DNA from 2 places in the Bacillus sp. JZ34 genome. Region 1 is predicted to be linked to the other one. Evidence: riboswitches for the same ligand, from Rfam matches in the RefSeq annotation. Region 1 holds a riboswitch; the other holds the start of a gene.
What was found. A riboswitch is a leader RNA that binds a small molecule or an ion and turns the genes downstream of it on or off. The one in region 1 is predicted to bind S-adenosylmethionine.

Region 1 (7,681 bases):
GACGATGAGAGCATAATAGTCTCCTTTTAATAAAAGGCTGACCAGCATATAAGACAAGCTTAATGAAAGGAACGGCGAGACGACCCATACTTTCAGCATCGTTTTGACCACTTGTTTATGAAAGACATTGCCGCCGTTTTTTGCCATTCCCATCCCTATAATAGAAGATGATGTGACTTGCGCAAGCGGAACCGGCAAACCGAAAATCGAACTGATGATGACAAGCCCGGCTCCTGTTCCGGAAAGGATGATCCCCTCTCCTTTTGAAAATTTCGTTATTTTTTTGCCGTTTGTTTCAAGAACGCGCCTGCCCAGTAAAAGGGCGCCCAGCGCGACAAACAGTCCGCCGTAGAGCGTTCCTTCCCCGACTGTCAAAACATGCGCCGCCACCAGAGGTCCGACAGCATTTGCGACATTGTTCATGCCTGCTGAGAAGGCTTCAAAAAACCCGGTGATCAACAGAATGACCGCCAAAACCTTTGCTTTCTTTCCCGAGGCTGGACGTTTGATCGTTTTTTTCATGATGTTTGCCATCGCAAATGTAAAGGTAAAAGCGACGATTGGTACAACGACCCAAAATGAGACGATGACAAGCAAAGATTTCACATATAAAACTTGGTAAGCAACACCTACTCCGACAACAGATCCGACCGTCACTTCACTTGTCGAAAGCGGGATGCCGAGTACATTTGCGATAAAGAGCGACAGTGCCGCCGAGCCGATAATAATGCAGACGATTTCAAGCGAAATCACCCGTTCGGGAATGATGCCTGAGCTGATCGTTTTCACGACGTTTCCTCCGCCGATGACGGCGCCCGAGAGAACGCCTGCTGCACAGATTATTAGTGCGTGAAACTTCTTTTTGACGGCTTCAGATCCATAGGCGATTCCCATTGAAGCAGCTGCACCGCTCGCTCCGATATTCATCGCAAAAAACATGCTAAATAAAATGGCGGCAAGTTCCATGACTCATCTCCTTACTCGTGTAATCCGCATTCTGTTTTAGCCGATCCGTTCCAGCGGCCTGATCGAAGATCATCCATTGTAAAGGCCGGAGAGGTGCACGGAGCGCAGCCGATGCTCGGGTAGCCTTGATCATGAAGCGGATTATACGGGAGATCGTGCTTTGTCACATATCTCCAAATATCCTTCCACGTCCAATGAATGAGCGGACAAACTTTGATAGACTTGAATTTTTCATCTTTGTTCAAAAAATTCGTTTTGCTCCGCCCGGGCGATTGCTCGCGGCGCAGGCCCGACAGCCACGCCGGGTAGCCTGAAAGCGTCTCGCGGAGAGGAATGACCTTCCTCATTTCACAGCAGGAATTCGGAGCGGTCTTCCATAGTTCGTCCCCATATTCTTTCGCCTGCTCTTCGACGGTAAGCTCCGGTGTTTTCATGATAATCTGAAGGCCTGGATATCGTTCTTTGACAGCGTCGATCGTTTCATACGTTTCTTTAAAATGAAATCCCGTATCAAGGAAAACGATGACCGCATCTTTTTTCACCTTATAAATCAAATCGATCAGGACGATTCCCTCAATTCCGAAGCTGCACGCATATACAAGCTGATTTCCGTAATGTCCGTACGCCCATTTCAAGACGGACAGCGCTCCTTTATAAGAGTCATCTTCCTGAAAAGAGATATTTGGTTCTTCCCATGTGCTGTAAGTAAAAATTTTCGGTTCCCCCTTTTTTCGCCAACAAAAAAACGGCTTCCAGCAGAAAAAAACTGTGAAAACCGCCTCTAGTTTGTCTAGTCAGCTATTTCAATCTTATTTTTTCATTTTTTTCGATTTGAATGACTTTGCCGTCCTGAACAACGAATGTGATCGATCCGTAATTCATGTCTTTCAGCATGTCTTTCATTTTGATGATCACCTTTTCAAGCTGTTCATCTGTCTTCACTTCTAGCTCCTCCTCTGCCCCTAAAAATTAAAATCTTTCTTCCAAATTTGAAAGAAAGACGAGGAACTCCGCTATTCCTTATCTCTCAAAATGAGGGCATTTTGCTGGAAGTAGCACCTTACGCTTCACACGCAGGTTGCCGGGTTTCATCGGACCAGTCCCTCCACCGCTCTTGATAAGTTTGCTTTTGTTATTTTAAAATTTTAGCACAATTCGAACAAAAGTCAACCCGACTTTTTTTATAGGATTAATAAAAAATAAAAATAATCCGATTTTACTATTTTTAAATCTGCAAAAAGACGCAAAAAAAGCCGTTCTCCCATTAGGAGAATACGGCTTTTTTCATTAATCCATCCAAGACTTGCTTTCAGGATCCGCCTTCCATTCTTTCAGTTTGGCGGCATCCTGTTCGCTGATATATCCGCCGGCAAGCGCAGCCTCTGTCAATGTATCGTAATCAGTCAGCGTGCGGTATTCAACGCCCGCTTCGCTGAAGGCGGCGGCGGCTTTAGGAAGCCCGTAAGTGAAAATGGCGGCGACACCGAGCACTTCACATCCCGCCTCTGTGAGAGCGGCTGCCGCTTCAAGGACGCTTCCTCCCGTTGAAATTAAATCTTCAATTACAACGACTTTTTGTCCTTTTACAACAGCGCCTTCAATTTGGTTTCCTTTGCCGTGCGCCTTCGGTTTGCTTCTGACGTAGCACATCGGCAGGCTCAGCCTGTCGGCGGCAAGCGCGGCATGGGGGATTCCCGCAGTTGCCGTACCGGCGATCATTTCGGCTCCGGGAAACTTGTCTTGAATCAGTCCGGCAAGCCCTGAAGCTATATCATCCCTTACTTCCGGATATGAAAGCGTCAAACGATTGTCGCAGTAGATGGGCGACAAGATGCCGCTCGCCCATGTAAACGGCTCGTTCGGGCGCAGGAAAACCGCTTTGATTCTTAATAAATGGTTTGCAATGTCTGTTTTCATGCCTTGGTTCCCTCCCACTCATGTCCTATTCTTCTGTAGGCTGACACAGGATCTTCCGCCTGTGTAATCGAACGGCCGACAACGATCGCCGACACGCCTTTTTCCCTTGCGTAGCCAGGCGTCGCCACCCGGACCTGGTCGTTGTTTTTGTCATCCGCCATGCGAATTCCGGGTGTCACGGTCAGAAAATCTAAAGACGCGGCCCGGTAAATGTGTTCGGCTTCATGGACGGAGCAGACGACACCGTCAAGTCCGCTTTCTTTAGCCAACTTGCTGTAGTGAACAACTGTATCGAGAAGCGGCGTTTCAATCAGCAGCTCTTGCTGAAGCATTTCTGAAGAGGTGCTTGTCAGCTGGGTCACAGCAATTAATGAAGGGCGTTTTCGGCCTGCCGGAGTCCCCGCTTCAAGGCCTTCAAGCGCCGACTCCATCATTTGCTTTCCACCTGCTGCGTGCACATTGACAAGGCTGACGCCTAACCCCGCCAGCCTTTTCATCGCCTTGTATACGGTCGTTGGAATGTCGTGGCATTTTAGATCAAGGAAAATGCGGCAGCCGCGCTCCTGTAACTTTTCAAGGATGGCCGGCCCTTCCTGATAAAAAAGCTCCATGCCCACCTTCACGAAAAGCTCTTCTCCATGAAACCGGTCCAAAAACGCATATGTTTCCTGTGCTGATGCAAAATCAAGCGCGATGATGGGCGGCGTATGTTTCATCCTTCCAGCTCCTTCCGATACACTCGTTCAACGAACGGTATCCGTATTTTTCTAAAACGCGCGGCAAATCGGCAATGATTTCGGGACAAACAAACGGATTAACAAAGTTTGCGGTGCCGACGGCGACTGCGCTCGCACCCGCCAGCAAAAACTCAAGCACATCTTCCGCTGACTGGACACCGCCCATGCCGATGATCGGAATGCTGACTTTTTGGCTGACTTCATGCACCATTCTGATGGCCACCGGTTTAACAGCAGGGCCTGATAATCCGCCGGTTTTGTTCGCCAAGATCGGCTTTCCCGTTTTTAAGTCGAGCCGCATCCCGATCAGGGTGTTGATCATCGTCAAACCGTCCGCTCCCGCTTCTTCTATGGCAAGAGCGATGTCGGTAATATTCGCGACATTCGGCGACAGCTTCACATAGACGGGAACGCTCGCAACCTCTTTCACCGCTTTCGTCAGCTCACTGGCCATTTCCGGCTGCGTACCAAAGGCGATCCCTCCCGTTTTCACGTTAGGACAGGAAATATTCAGCTCGAGCGCATGAACATTCGGCGCTTTGCTGATTTCTTCAGCCACTTCAACATAATCGTCGATCTGCGAGCCGGCGACATTGGCGATAATCGGTGTATCGAACTGTTCGAGCCACGGCAATTCGTGTTCCATGACAGCCTCTAAACCCGGATTTTGCAGACCGATGGCATTAAGCATGCCGGCTTGCGTCTCGGCGACGCGCGGCGTCGGATTCCCGAAGCGCGGTTCGCTCGTCGTCGCTTTAATCATGATCGCACCGAGACGTGAAAGATCGTAAAAGTTCGCAAATTCTCTCCCGAATCCGAAGCAGCCTGAAGCCGGCATGATCGGATTTTTCAATTGAAGGCCCGGCAAATTGACTTCTAGCATCATAACAGCACCTCCTGGGCTTTGAAAACAGGACCGTCAAGGCATACCTTCACATAAGATGTTTCGCTTTCTTCCGTATGGCAGACACAGGCAAAGCAAGCGCCGATCCCGCATCCCATGCGCTCTTCCATTGACAGATAAACCTCTTTATCCGGATAGCGCTGTTTTAAAGCTTTCAGCATCGGCGTCGGTCCGCAGGCCATTATGCAGTCAAACTGAAGCCCCTCGTTTTCAATGACATCTGTAACAAATCCCTTTGAACCTCGGGTGCCGTCTGCGGTTGCCACATACACACGCCCGAAACGGCTGAATTCCTGTTCGTAAAAGACGTCTTTTGCAGAAGCAAATCCTAACACATGGATCGCGTGCACCCCTCTATTTGTCAGCTGTTTGCTCAGCTCGTAAAGCGGCGGAACACCGATCCCCCCTCCGACAAGAAGAGCCGTTTTCCCCGGTTCAAGCGATTCAGCCGGAAAACCGTTGCCGAGCGGACCAAGGACATCGATCTGATCTCCTTCCTGTTTTAAAGACAGGAGACTCGTGCCTTCCCCATCCTTGCGAAAGATGATGGTCACCTGCCGGGCGGCTCTGTTGATGTCGGCGATGCTGATCGGCCGCCTCAAAAGCGGCGTGAGGGAATCTGAGACCTTGATGTGAAGAAACTGGCCGGGAGCGCCGCAAACTTCGGCAATCTCCCCTTCCAGTACCATTTGATAAATATGATCCGCGATACACTTGTTTGAACGGACTGTCATATACCCTTTTCTCATCTGACGGCCGCCTTTTGCTCAATTCTAATCGCCGGCATATGATCGGCGCGGAAGCTCATGCTTTCAAGCACCCGCAAAATCGCTTCCGCCGTATCAAGGGATGTCAGGCAGGCAACGCCGTTTTCAACGGATTCGCGTCTGATTCTGAAGCCGTCCCTTGCCGGCTGCTTCCCTTTTGTCAGCGTATTGACGACGAACTGCGCTTCCCCGTTTCGAATGACATCAAGGAGATTTGTGCCTTCTTCGCCGATTTTCCCGACGGTTTTAACAGGTACGGATGCGTCTCTTAAATAGCCGGCCGTTCCTTCCGTAGCCAATATTTTATAGCCGATCGCATGGAACCGCTTGGCGATCAATAGACCTTCCTCTTTATCTTTATCAGCAACTGTCAGGAGAACAGAGCCGTAATTCGGAATTTGGATGCCTGAAGCGATCAGTCCTTTGTACAGCGCTTTTTCCAAAGTGCTGTCTTTGCCCATGACTTCCCCGGTCGATTTCATTTCCGGTCCGAGCGTGATATCCACTCTCCTCAGCTTTGCAAACGAGAAGACCGGCACTTTCACATATACGCCTTCCTGCTCTTTTTGAAGGCCTTCAGTATAGCTCATATCGGCAAGCTTCCCGCCGAGAATCACTTTTGTTGCGAGATTGGCCATCGGAATGCCGGTGATTTTGCTGAGAAACGGCACCGTGCGGCTCGATCTCGGGTTGACTTCAAGGACGTAAACCTCATCTTTTGAAAGGACAAACTGAATGTTGAGCAGGCCGACGATGTTTAAGCCTTTTGCAAGCTTAATCGTGTATGCTTCAATCTTTTTCTTGATGTCCTCTGAAAGGGATTGCGGCGGGTAAACGGCAATCGAATCCCCCGAGTGGACGCCGGCCCGTTCAATGTGCTCCATAATCCCCGGAATGACGACCGTTTCACCGTCAGAAATCGCATCCACTTCAATTTCCTTTCCGGTCAAATATTTATCGATCAAGACAGGGTGCTGCGGATTGATTTTCACTGCATTCTTCATATAATGGAGAAGCTCTGTTTCATGGTAGACGATCTCCATCGCACGCCCCCCAAGTACATACGATGGGCGGACAAGCACCGGATAGCCGATGTTGGCTGCGATTTCAACAGCGCCTTCCACAGATGTCGCCGTTTTTCCGAGCGGCTGAGGCACATGCAGCGTTTCAAGCGTCTGTTCGAACTTGTCGCGGTCCTCGGCGCGGTCCAAATCCTCAAGGGATGTTCCAAGAATGGCGACGCCCCGCTCCGCGAGCTCGTCGGCAAGGTTGATCGCAGTCTGTCCGCCAAACTGAACGACGACGCCTTTCGGCTGCTCCAAATCGATGATATGCATGACATCTTCAACAGTAAGCGGCTCAAAGTAGAGCTTGTCGGAGATGCTGAAGTCCGTTGAAACCGTCTCAGGATTGTTGTTAATAATGATTGCTTCATAGCCGGCTTCTTTGATCGCCCAAACCGAATGCACAGTCGCATAATCGAATTCGACCCCCTGGCCGATCCGGATCGGGCCGGAGCCAAGAACGATAACGCTGTTTTTGTCTGTTCTGACCGATTCGTTTTCCTCTTCATATGTGCTGTAGAAATAAGGTGTCTCCGATTCAAATTCGGCCGCACATGTATCAACCATTTTATAAACAGGCGTGATGCCTGTTTCTTTTCTAAGATCATAAAGCTTTCTTTCAGGCATCTCCCAGAGAAGGCTGATGAAGCGGTCTGAAAAACCGAGCTCTTTCGCTTCTTTCAAAAGACCCAGGTCGCCGCGCCCGGCTTTCAGCTTTTCTTCAAAGCGAATGATTCCCTCAAGCTTGTGCAGGAAGAACAGGTCAATTGCCGAAAATTCGTGGAGATCGCTGACCGTGTATCCTCTTCTAAACGCTTCGGCCAAGTAAAAGAGACGTTCGTCTCCCGCTTTTTTAATCCGTTTTTCAAGCACTTCATTCGAGATCTCACCGGCATCTTTCAGCTCCAGGTGATAGACATCCGCTTCAAGAGAACGGACCGCTTTCAGGAGAGATTCCTCCCACGTTCTTCCGATCGCCATCACTTCGCCTGTCGCTTTCATCTGCGTGCCGAGCTTGCGGTTTGCCGATTCGAATTTATCAAACGGCCAGCGCGGTATTTTTGAAACGACATAGTCGAGTGCAGGTTCGAAAGACGCGTACGTTTTTCCTGTCACAGGATTCATCATTTCGTCAAGAGACAAACCGACGGCAATTTTAGCGGCAAGCTTTGCGATCGGATAGCCCGTCGCTTTTGAGGCAAGCGCTGATGAACGGCTGACCCGCGGGTTTACCTCGATGATGTAGTACTGAAAGCTGTCCGGGTCAAGCGCCAGCTGAACATTACAGCCGCCTTCGATTTCAAGCGCGCGGATGATTTTCAGCGA
Region 2 (7,681 bases), 210 kb from region 1:
CTATTCCTGTATCGATTGGGAGAGAGTAAAAATATGCGCAATTTGAAAAATCTATGGAAGAAAGTCAGGCTTTATTTGATCTTGGTGATGATCCCCGCCTTCATTATAAGCTTTTTTGTATACGAACAAGAACGAGAAAATATCACTGAAAAGCACCGTCAGACTGCGACTCTCATGCTCAATATTCACCGCAACCAAATCAACTACCTGATCGGCGAAACAGAAGCAAGGCTCAGCTCCCTTGCCACGGCCCTCAACCACCCTGTTAATGAGCAGCATATCAAACGAATCCTGACGGAAACGTATAAAAAAGAACCGCGTTTTTCGGCTTTATACCTTTTAAATAAAGACGGCGATGTCATGGTGAGCACGTCTCCCGTCAAAGAAAAAAAGAAGGTTTCATACAAGAACATTCTGCAAAAAGCGGAAAAATCAAAGAAATCCGTGATCACAGACGATATACATACAGTGTCGGACAGGCTGGAGCTGAATATTTTTACTCCTGTCTATGACAGCGAAGGCAGAACGACAAATTTTCTGCTGGCTTCGATCCGCGTCGATTATCTGAAAAATATCATGAACGTCCTGAGCCCTGAGCTTTATATCAAAATTCTCAACCAGAAGAATCAGATTGTCTTTACAGCAGGCCATTCTCCTCCTGAGAAGCCGGACGGCGGCACCGTCGATGCTTTTTTGGATCAGATCGACTGGAAGCTTGAAGTTTATCCGGAACCGGTCCAGCTTGATGAAATCGTTCACAGTCTTCTGCTGTCATTTTTAAGTATTTTCATTCTGCTGAATATTATGTTCCTCATGCTCCAGTATGTGCTGCTGAAGCGGCGGACCAAGCAGGAGCGCGCCCAAAATGAAGCCCAGAAGCTCGAATTAATCGGCACCCTGGCAGCGAGCACCGCTCATGAAATCAGAAACCCGCTGACAGGTATCAGCGGCTTTATCCAGCTCCTGCAAAAAAAATATCAATCAAAAGAAGATCAAATGTATTTCTCAATCATCGACCAGGAAATCCGGAGGATCAACCAGATTGTCAGCGAGTTTCTCGTGCTCGGAAAGCCGACGGCAGAGCAGTGGCAGCTTAACGCCATGAATGAAATGATTGACGAAATCATGCCGATTATTCATTCTGAGGCAAATTTATATAATGTGGAAGTGGAATTTCAAGACTGTGGAGAAGACCCGGCTTATGTGTATTGTAAAAAAGATCATATTAAGCAGGTTGTCTTGAACGTCGCCAAAAATGCTCTTGAATCGATGAAAAACGGCGGAAAGCTGCTCATTCAAATCGAACATCATCAAGAGAAGGCGCAAATTATTGTGAAGGATATTGGAGAAGGCATTCCAAAAGAAATGATGGAGAGTATTTTCCAGCCTTTTGTCACGTCAAAGGAAAAGGGAACCGGACTCGGCCTTGTCGTGTGCAAGCGCATCATTTCCATGTACGGGGGAACCATTCAGATCGAAAGCGAACAGCATAAAGGAACGACTGTAACGATTACGCTGCCGACTTCAAAGGAACAGGTTGACTGAGGCTTCCCCGTTCCTGCAAAGAGCCTGCCTTTCACGGCAGCTCTTTTTCGTTCAGTCACTATGCCGTATATTTTTCAACGGTCAGACAGTCGATGCGGCCTAAAAAATCCTGCAGCAGATGGTCCGACGCATTTTCATTCATAGACAGTTTTTGATATTCATAAATTAATTGATCCAGCTCCTGGCTCCGCCTGATCGTTTCATCCCCTGTAAATCCATAGATTTCAGCGGCTTCAACCATCATTTGCCGCTTCTTGCTGATGGAAACGAGCAATGCTTCTTTTTCAACATAATTTTGCATACGCTTCACCCCTTACCGACATATCGTTTCTTAGAACCATCCAGATTTTGCGTACTTGAGCATTATTACAGATTATACTTATTTTGTAAACCTATTTCTCAAAAAATTATTTTGAAATCGAGTATAATAGAATTGTGGAATTAAAAGTGTAATACCCATCGATGAAATACGGCAAACACCTTTAAAAGAGTTCATGAGGATAGAAGGAGGTCTAAATGATGAAAAAACCAGTGTCAAGGCTCCGAACCATCTTTGCCGTGAAAGAAGCGTATTCAGGCCTCTTATTGTTTTTCAAGGCATTTAGAGCCTGGAGAAAGGGAGACTTCCCCTTATTCCCGAAAAAAACGATTTTACTGGCCGCGCTGGCATTGATTTATGTGCTGTCTCCGATCGATTTGATTCCCGATGTTCTCGCAGGTGTCGGCTGGCTTGATGACGCGGCTGTGCTCGCTTTTCTATTCAGGCAAATCACCAAAGAGCTGGACGGATTTGAAATACATCTAACGGGAGGAATAAACGGCAATGGCAAACAATAATATTCTCGGTATCAATCATCTCTTGTTTTCAGTCTCTGACCTGTCCGTCTCTATTTCATTCTATGAAAAGGTGTTTGATGCCAAGTGGCTCGTAAAGGCCGAGAAAACCGCTTATTTTGACCTGAACGGCATCTGGCTCGCATTAAACGAAGAGAAAGACATTAAGAGACAGGAAATCCACGACTCTTACACCCATATCGCCTTTTCGATTCAACAGGAAGATTTGCCGTTCTGGGAAAAGAAATTACGCGATTTAAGTGTAAACGTGCTAAAGGGCAGAAAACGGCATGAAGGCGACAAAGATTCAATTTATTTCTCAGATCCGGACGGCCATAAGTTCGAGCTTCACACCGGCTCTGTATTTGACCGTCTTCAATACTATCAAAATGAAAAACAGCATCTCTCCTTTCATGAAGGCCACATCAAGGCCCTTTATGACAGAAACAAATAAAAAAGCGTCCACACGGACGCTTTTTCATTATCGGCTCACACTCTCTTTCTCATAAATCGGCACCCAGCCCTCTGTCGTCACAAAGATTCTGACAGCCACGACTTTTCGGTCTTCCTGAAGCGTGAAATAATGGCGGGTGTTTTCAGGAACGGAGATCAAATCTCCCGGATTTAAGAGGACATCAAAAAATGTGCCGTCTTTTCCTTCTATCGCAAAGATGCCGTGGCCGCTGACGATAAATCTGACTTCATCGTCTGTATGATGATGTTCCTGTTTGAAATTTTTCAAGAGCTCATCGAGTTTCGGATTTTGGTCGGAAAGCGAGATGACATCGCTCGCTTTATAGCCGCGGCGTTCTGAAATGTCTTTGATTTCAGCGGCAAAGACGTCTAAAATCTCCTGTTTCTCTTCATCGGTCAAATCGTATTTTTCTTTTAAGCCGGCCGGCAGCTTTGTGATATCCCATTTTTCATAAATGACCTCCTGCTCCTTTAGAAATTGTTCTACTTCTTCCTGCTTTTCAATGGTCGTGTTTTGTTCATCATGGATTCGAATTGTTGCCATGCTTTCTCCCCCTTTTTAATTAACGTGGTAAGCCTGCAAAGCTTTCAGTTTTAAATGCCAGCTGAACAGGAATTCATACGCTTCAAGCATCCGCTTTGTCTCAAATGCCGTTTTTCCCCAGACGGTAATGCCGTGGCTGCGAATCAGCACTGCCCCTGAATCGCCTGAAAGGTGTCCGGCAAAATCCGCCGTCAAATCCGGAATATGAGCGCTGTTTTCGATAATCGGGATCGCAACCTCCGCATTTTCCTCCCAAAGACCGAGCGCCTTTATGATTTCCTGGCCTCTGAATGTCGCTTGCTTTTCTTTTGCGTAAAGCTCTGAGATAACATTGTTGTCAATCGTATGGACGTGAAGACAGCAGCCCGCGTTTGTATTTTGATAGACACGGGTGTGCAGCAGCGTCTCCGCCGACGGTTTCAGCGTATGTCCGGTCTCCGCCGGTCTCCCCTCTTCGTCCGCCAGCAGAAAATCCTCCGCGGATGCTTTTCGCTTATCTTTTCCGCTTGCTGTGATGAGAAATCGCAGCGGGTCTTCTGATACTTTGATTGACAGATTGCCGCTTGTCGCAGGGAACCAATCCCTTTCCGCAAGCTCTTTTTTTACCTCGGCAAGTTCGTGCCATTTTTGCTCAGGGTCCATTCTTTCACCTCCGCGGTCTCTTCAAGTATTCGCTTTACATCACGGAAATCGCCGAATCCCGCATGCTTCAGGCCGAGTCCCTCACATTCCCGCAGCAAATAATCGCGCGCGATGCACAAGTCGGAACATTTGGCAGCTTCAACATCTGTAACAGAGTCCCCAATCATGACAACAAAATCGTCCCAGCCTTTCAGCCGGCGGATGATAGAAGGCTTGCAGCAGCCGCATTCATTTCCGCAGCTGCCGTCACACGGATACGGCCAGCGGATCTCGATATTGCGCCCTGAAAAGCCGGCCTCATTGCAGTAAATGCGTTCCTTTTCGACAATGCCTTCAAGCAGTGGATAGACGAAAAAGTCCATCCCTCCGCTCACGACGTAAAACGGAAGACCCTGCTCATCCAGGAAAGAGACAAACTCTGTAAACCCGGGGCGGATCTCGGCTTGTTTCAGTACATATCCCATAATGTCTTCTTTCAGGCTTGTCGGCAGCAATTGAAACATTCTGCCGACCCCGTCCTTAATCGATATGTCCCTGGACAGAACCCCGTCTTTTAAAGCGAGCCACTCTTCTGGAGCAAATTGTTTCATAATGCTGATGATGTTGTCGTTTGTTGTAATGGTTCCGTCAAAATCGCAAATGATAAGCGGCTGCCTCATACGGAAACCTCAACCCTTCCCCATTTTTCAAGGGCGAGCTTCAAATCGGGAGAACGCTTTGCTTTTTCTTCGACTGGCTCCGCTTCCAGGACGGCATCAATGATCGCCCGAAACGCTCTTCCTCCGCCTGCCGCTCCGTTTGGATGACCGTGAATCCCCCCGCCTGCGTTGATGATATGGTCAATGCCGAAGTCTTTCATCAAGAGCGGCACCATGCCGGGGTGAATACCGGCCGACGGGACGGCGAATGTCGGTTTAAAAACGTCTTCCTTCGTGCATTCATCATATATGGCAAGCGCATCCCGCTTCGGCAGAGCAACGCTTCCGTACGGTGAAGGGAACAGGCTGAAATCAGCACCCGCATACCGGTTGAGCTTGCCGAGCAAGAGCGAATGGGAAAAACCGTAATGCGGCGACGAAGTGAGTGCGCCGCTTACTGCCGGGTGCGCCATGATCGGCAGCGGGATGTCGTCGTCTTCCGCAAGGCTTTGCAAAACATCGAGCCCGTAGGCAAACACATTCAGCAGCAACACATCGGCTCCGAGCTCGGCTGCTTTTCTCGCCTTCGATTTCAGCTCCATTGTCCTGCCCGTCAGGTTGACGGCATACAGCGTTTTGCGCCCTGTTTCTTCAAAAGCTGCCTCAAGCACTTTCTTTCCTTCCGTGATTCGTTTTTCAAAGGGGGCACTGCCTGTTTCGAATAAGATTTCATCGTCCTTGATCAAATCCACTCCGCCGAGCGCCTGCTGCCTAAGCTGTTCCTTCAAGTCTTCCATATCGCGGCCGATGACGCCTTTAAAAATGCTCATCAACAGAGGCCTTTCAAATTCGCCGATTTTTTTCCGGATCCCGTATACGCCGAATTTCGGACCCGGCAATGATTGTTTAAAAGACTGCGAAAACTCCAAATCCGCCAATTTAATTTTTCCGTCGAGAGACAGCTTTCCAAAAACGGTCGTCAGCACAGCGGGAATGTCGCTTGTAAAATTGGCTTCCGGATAAGCGATGGTGACCGTTGCCTGTTTTTCCCCCAGCGCGCTTTCTGTTTCTTCGACCTTGACGACGCGTCCTTTATGCTTTTTCAGCTGTTCCTGCTTTAAGAGCGGCAGATCTGTCCACGACCCGACCGTCAGTCCGATCGCGATTTGCTCGGCCCGCTTTTCTGCGTCACATCCTTGATCTGTCAAAACATATGTTGCCAAAAGTTCACTCATTCTGTAGCTCCTTCCTGCTTCATGCATATAAAAAACCTCTTTTGCTGCTTTAGCTAAAAGAGGTTTCGCATTTCAGGTTCGAATCCTTATCTCTCAGCGTCAGCTGCAAGAATTAGCACCGTGCTTAAAAAGTCGGTTGCCGGGCTTCATCGGGCTTGTCCCTCTGCCTGCTCTTGATAAGAATATTGATTTTATAAATTATTTTGAATTATCCCATCGTTTTTCCCGGTTGTCAATGACTGTGGCCGGTCTTTTTGAATATATTCAGCTTGGCAATGCGCGAAGCCGCTTCCCGGAGCCGCTCTTCGCTTGTCAAGAGGCCGACTCTCACATAGCCTTCTCCGTATTTGCCGAAGCCGATGCCGGGCGCTGTGACGACATTCGCTTTTTCGAGAAGCAGATCGGAAAAAGCCTCAGATGTATACCCGTCAGGGACAGGCATCCAGGCGAAAAAAGAACCTTGCGGAGCATCCGCGTGCCAACCGATTTCGCGGACCGCACGAATCCATACATCCCGCCTTTTTTCGTAGCGCTCATTTTGCTCCTTGACACACGCTTGGTCTGATAGAAGCGCGGCTGCCGCGGCGTCTTGGACCGCTTTAAAAAGGCTGACATACATATGGTCCTGATAAAGGTTCAGCGCTTCGATCACAGATGCGTTGCCAACTGCAAACCCGACCCGCCATCCAGCCATATTATACGTTTTGGAAAGCGTGTAAATTTCGATTCCTGTGTCTTTTGCCCCCTCCGTTTCGAGAAAGCTGACAGGCCTCTTGCCGTCGTAGCCGATCGCACCGTAGGCAAAATCGTGGACGACGCAAATTCCGTTCGACTTGGCAAACCGGACAGTCTCTTCGAAAAAAACAGGCGTGGCTTGGGCACCGGTTGGATTGTTTGGATAATTTAAATACATGAGCTTCGCATTTTCTTTCACTTCCTTCGGAATCCGGCTGTAGTCAGGCAGAAACTGATTGCCCGCTGTAAGCGGCATCGTTGCCATGTTCGCTCTTGCCAGCTCAACGCCCGACCAGTAGTCGGGATAGCCGGGATCGGGAACGAGCACGGCATCCCCCGGATTTAACAAACATTGCGGAAGCTCGACAAGACCGGCTTTTCCGCCGAACAATACAGCGACTTCGCGTTCGGGATCGAGCTCTACACCGTATTCCCTTCGATAGAACGCGGCTGCCGCCTCCTTGAGTGAACGGCTGCCGCGAAAGGAGGAATACTGATGGTTTTCAGGGTTGCGAACGGCTTGCGCCATTGTATCAACGATGTGATCAGGTGTCGGCTGATCGGGATTCCCCTGGCCGAGATTGATCACATCATGGCCGGCGGCGATTTTTTCATTCACCTTTTTCACCAAGGAAGCGAAAAACTGCTCAGGCAGCTGTTTCAGCACATCTGAAAGCTCAAATTTCATATGATTCACCCGCTTTTGAAAAATTCTTGAAATGATAGTCCATCATCATATATTGTTAAATGTAAAATGTAAAGAAAAAAATGAGGTGATCCAGATTGAAGCTGACAATTTCATGTCTGCAATTCGATATCGCATACGGCAATCCTTCTGAAAATTTTAAAAAAGCGGAGCAGCTGATCGAACAGGAAAGCCGAAAAGCGGATGTTCTTCTCCTTCCCGAGCTGTGGACGACGGGTTATGATTTAAAAAATCTCGGCTCCATCGCAGATGAAGAAGGCAGGCAAACGAAGAGATGGCTGCAGGAAACGGCAAAAGCAAACCGTGTCCATATCATATGCGGCTCTGT

Region 2: another riboswitch for S-adenosylmethionine. It lies ahead of mtnW (2,3-diketo-5-methylthiopentyl-1-phosphate enolase); the one in region 1 lies ahead of M1D90_RS13210 (YezD family protein).

Annotation. Positions count from the first base shown of each region.
Region 1 covers NZ_CP096403.1:2,623,015-2,630,695, forward strand. The annotation lists gene M1D90_RS13200 (inorganic phosphate transporter) at 1-966, opposite strand, end outside; gene M1D90_RS13205 (phosphoadenylyl-sulfate reductase) at 978-1,679, opposite strand; gene M1D90_RS13210 (YezD family protein) at 1,765-1,881, opposite strand; SAM riboswitch class I at 1,984-2,090, opposite strand; gene pyrE (orotate phosphoribosyltransferase) at 2,254-2,883, opposite strand; gene pyrF (orotidine-5'-phosphate decarboxylase) at 2,880-3,599, opposite strand; gene M1D90_RS13225 (dihydroorotate dehydrogenase) at 3,568-4,503, opposite strand; gene M1D90_RS13230 (dihydroorotate dehydrogenase electron transfer subunit) at 4,503-5,273, opposite strand; gene carB (carbamoyl-phosphate synthase (glutamine-hydrolyzing) large subunit) at 5,270-7,681, opposite strand, start outside.
Region 2 covers NZ_CP096403.1:2,829,348-2,837,028, forward strand. The annotation lists gene M1D90_RS14280 (PAS domain-containing sensor histidine kinase) at 34-1,545, shown strand; gene M1D90_RS14285 (aspartyl-phosphate phosphatase Spo0E family protein) at 1,604-1,846, opposite strand; gene M1D90_RS14290 (YkvA family protein) at 2,065-2,382, shown strand; gene fosB (metallothiol transferase FosB) at 2,369-2,833, shown strand; gene M1D90_RS14300 (1,2-dihydroxy-3-keto-5-methylthiopentene dioxygenase) at 2,861-3,397, opposite strand; gene M1D90_RS14305 (methylthioribulose 1-phosphate dehydratase) at 3,413-4,039, opposite strand; gene mtnX (2-hydroxy-3-keto-5-methylthiopentenyl-1-phosphate phosphatase) at 4,000-4,698, opposite strand; gene mtnW (2,3-diketo-5-methylthiopentyl-1-phosphate enolase) at 4,695-5,912, opposite strand; SAM riboswitch class I at 5,996-6,095, opposite strand; gene M1D90_RS14320 (pyridoxal phosphate-dependent aminotransferase) at 6,145-7,335, opposite strand; gene M1D90_RS14325 (carbon-nitrogen family hydrolase) at 7,431-7,681, shown strand, end outside.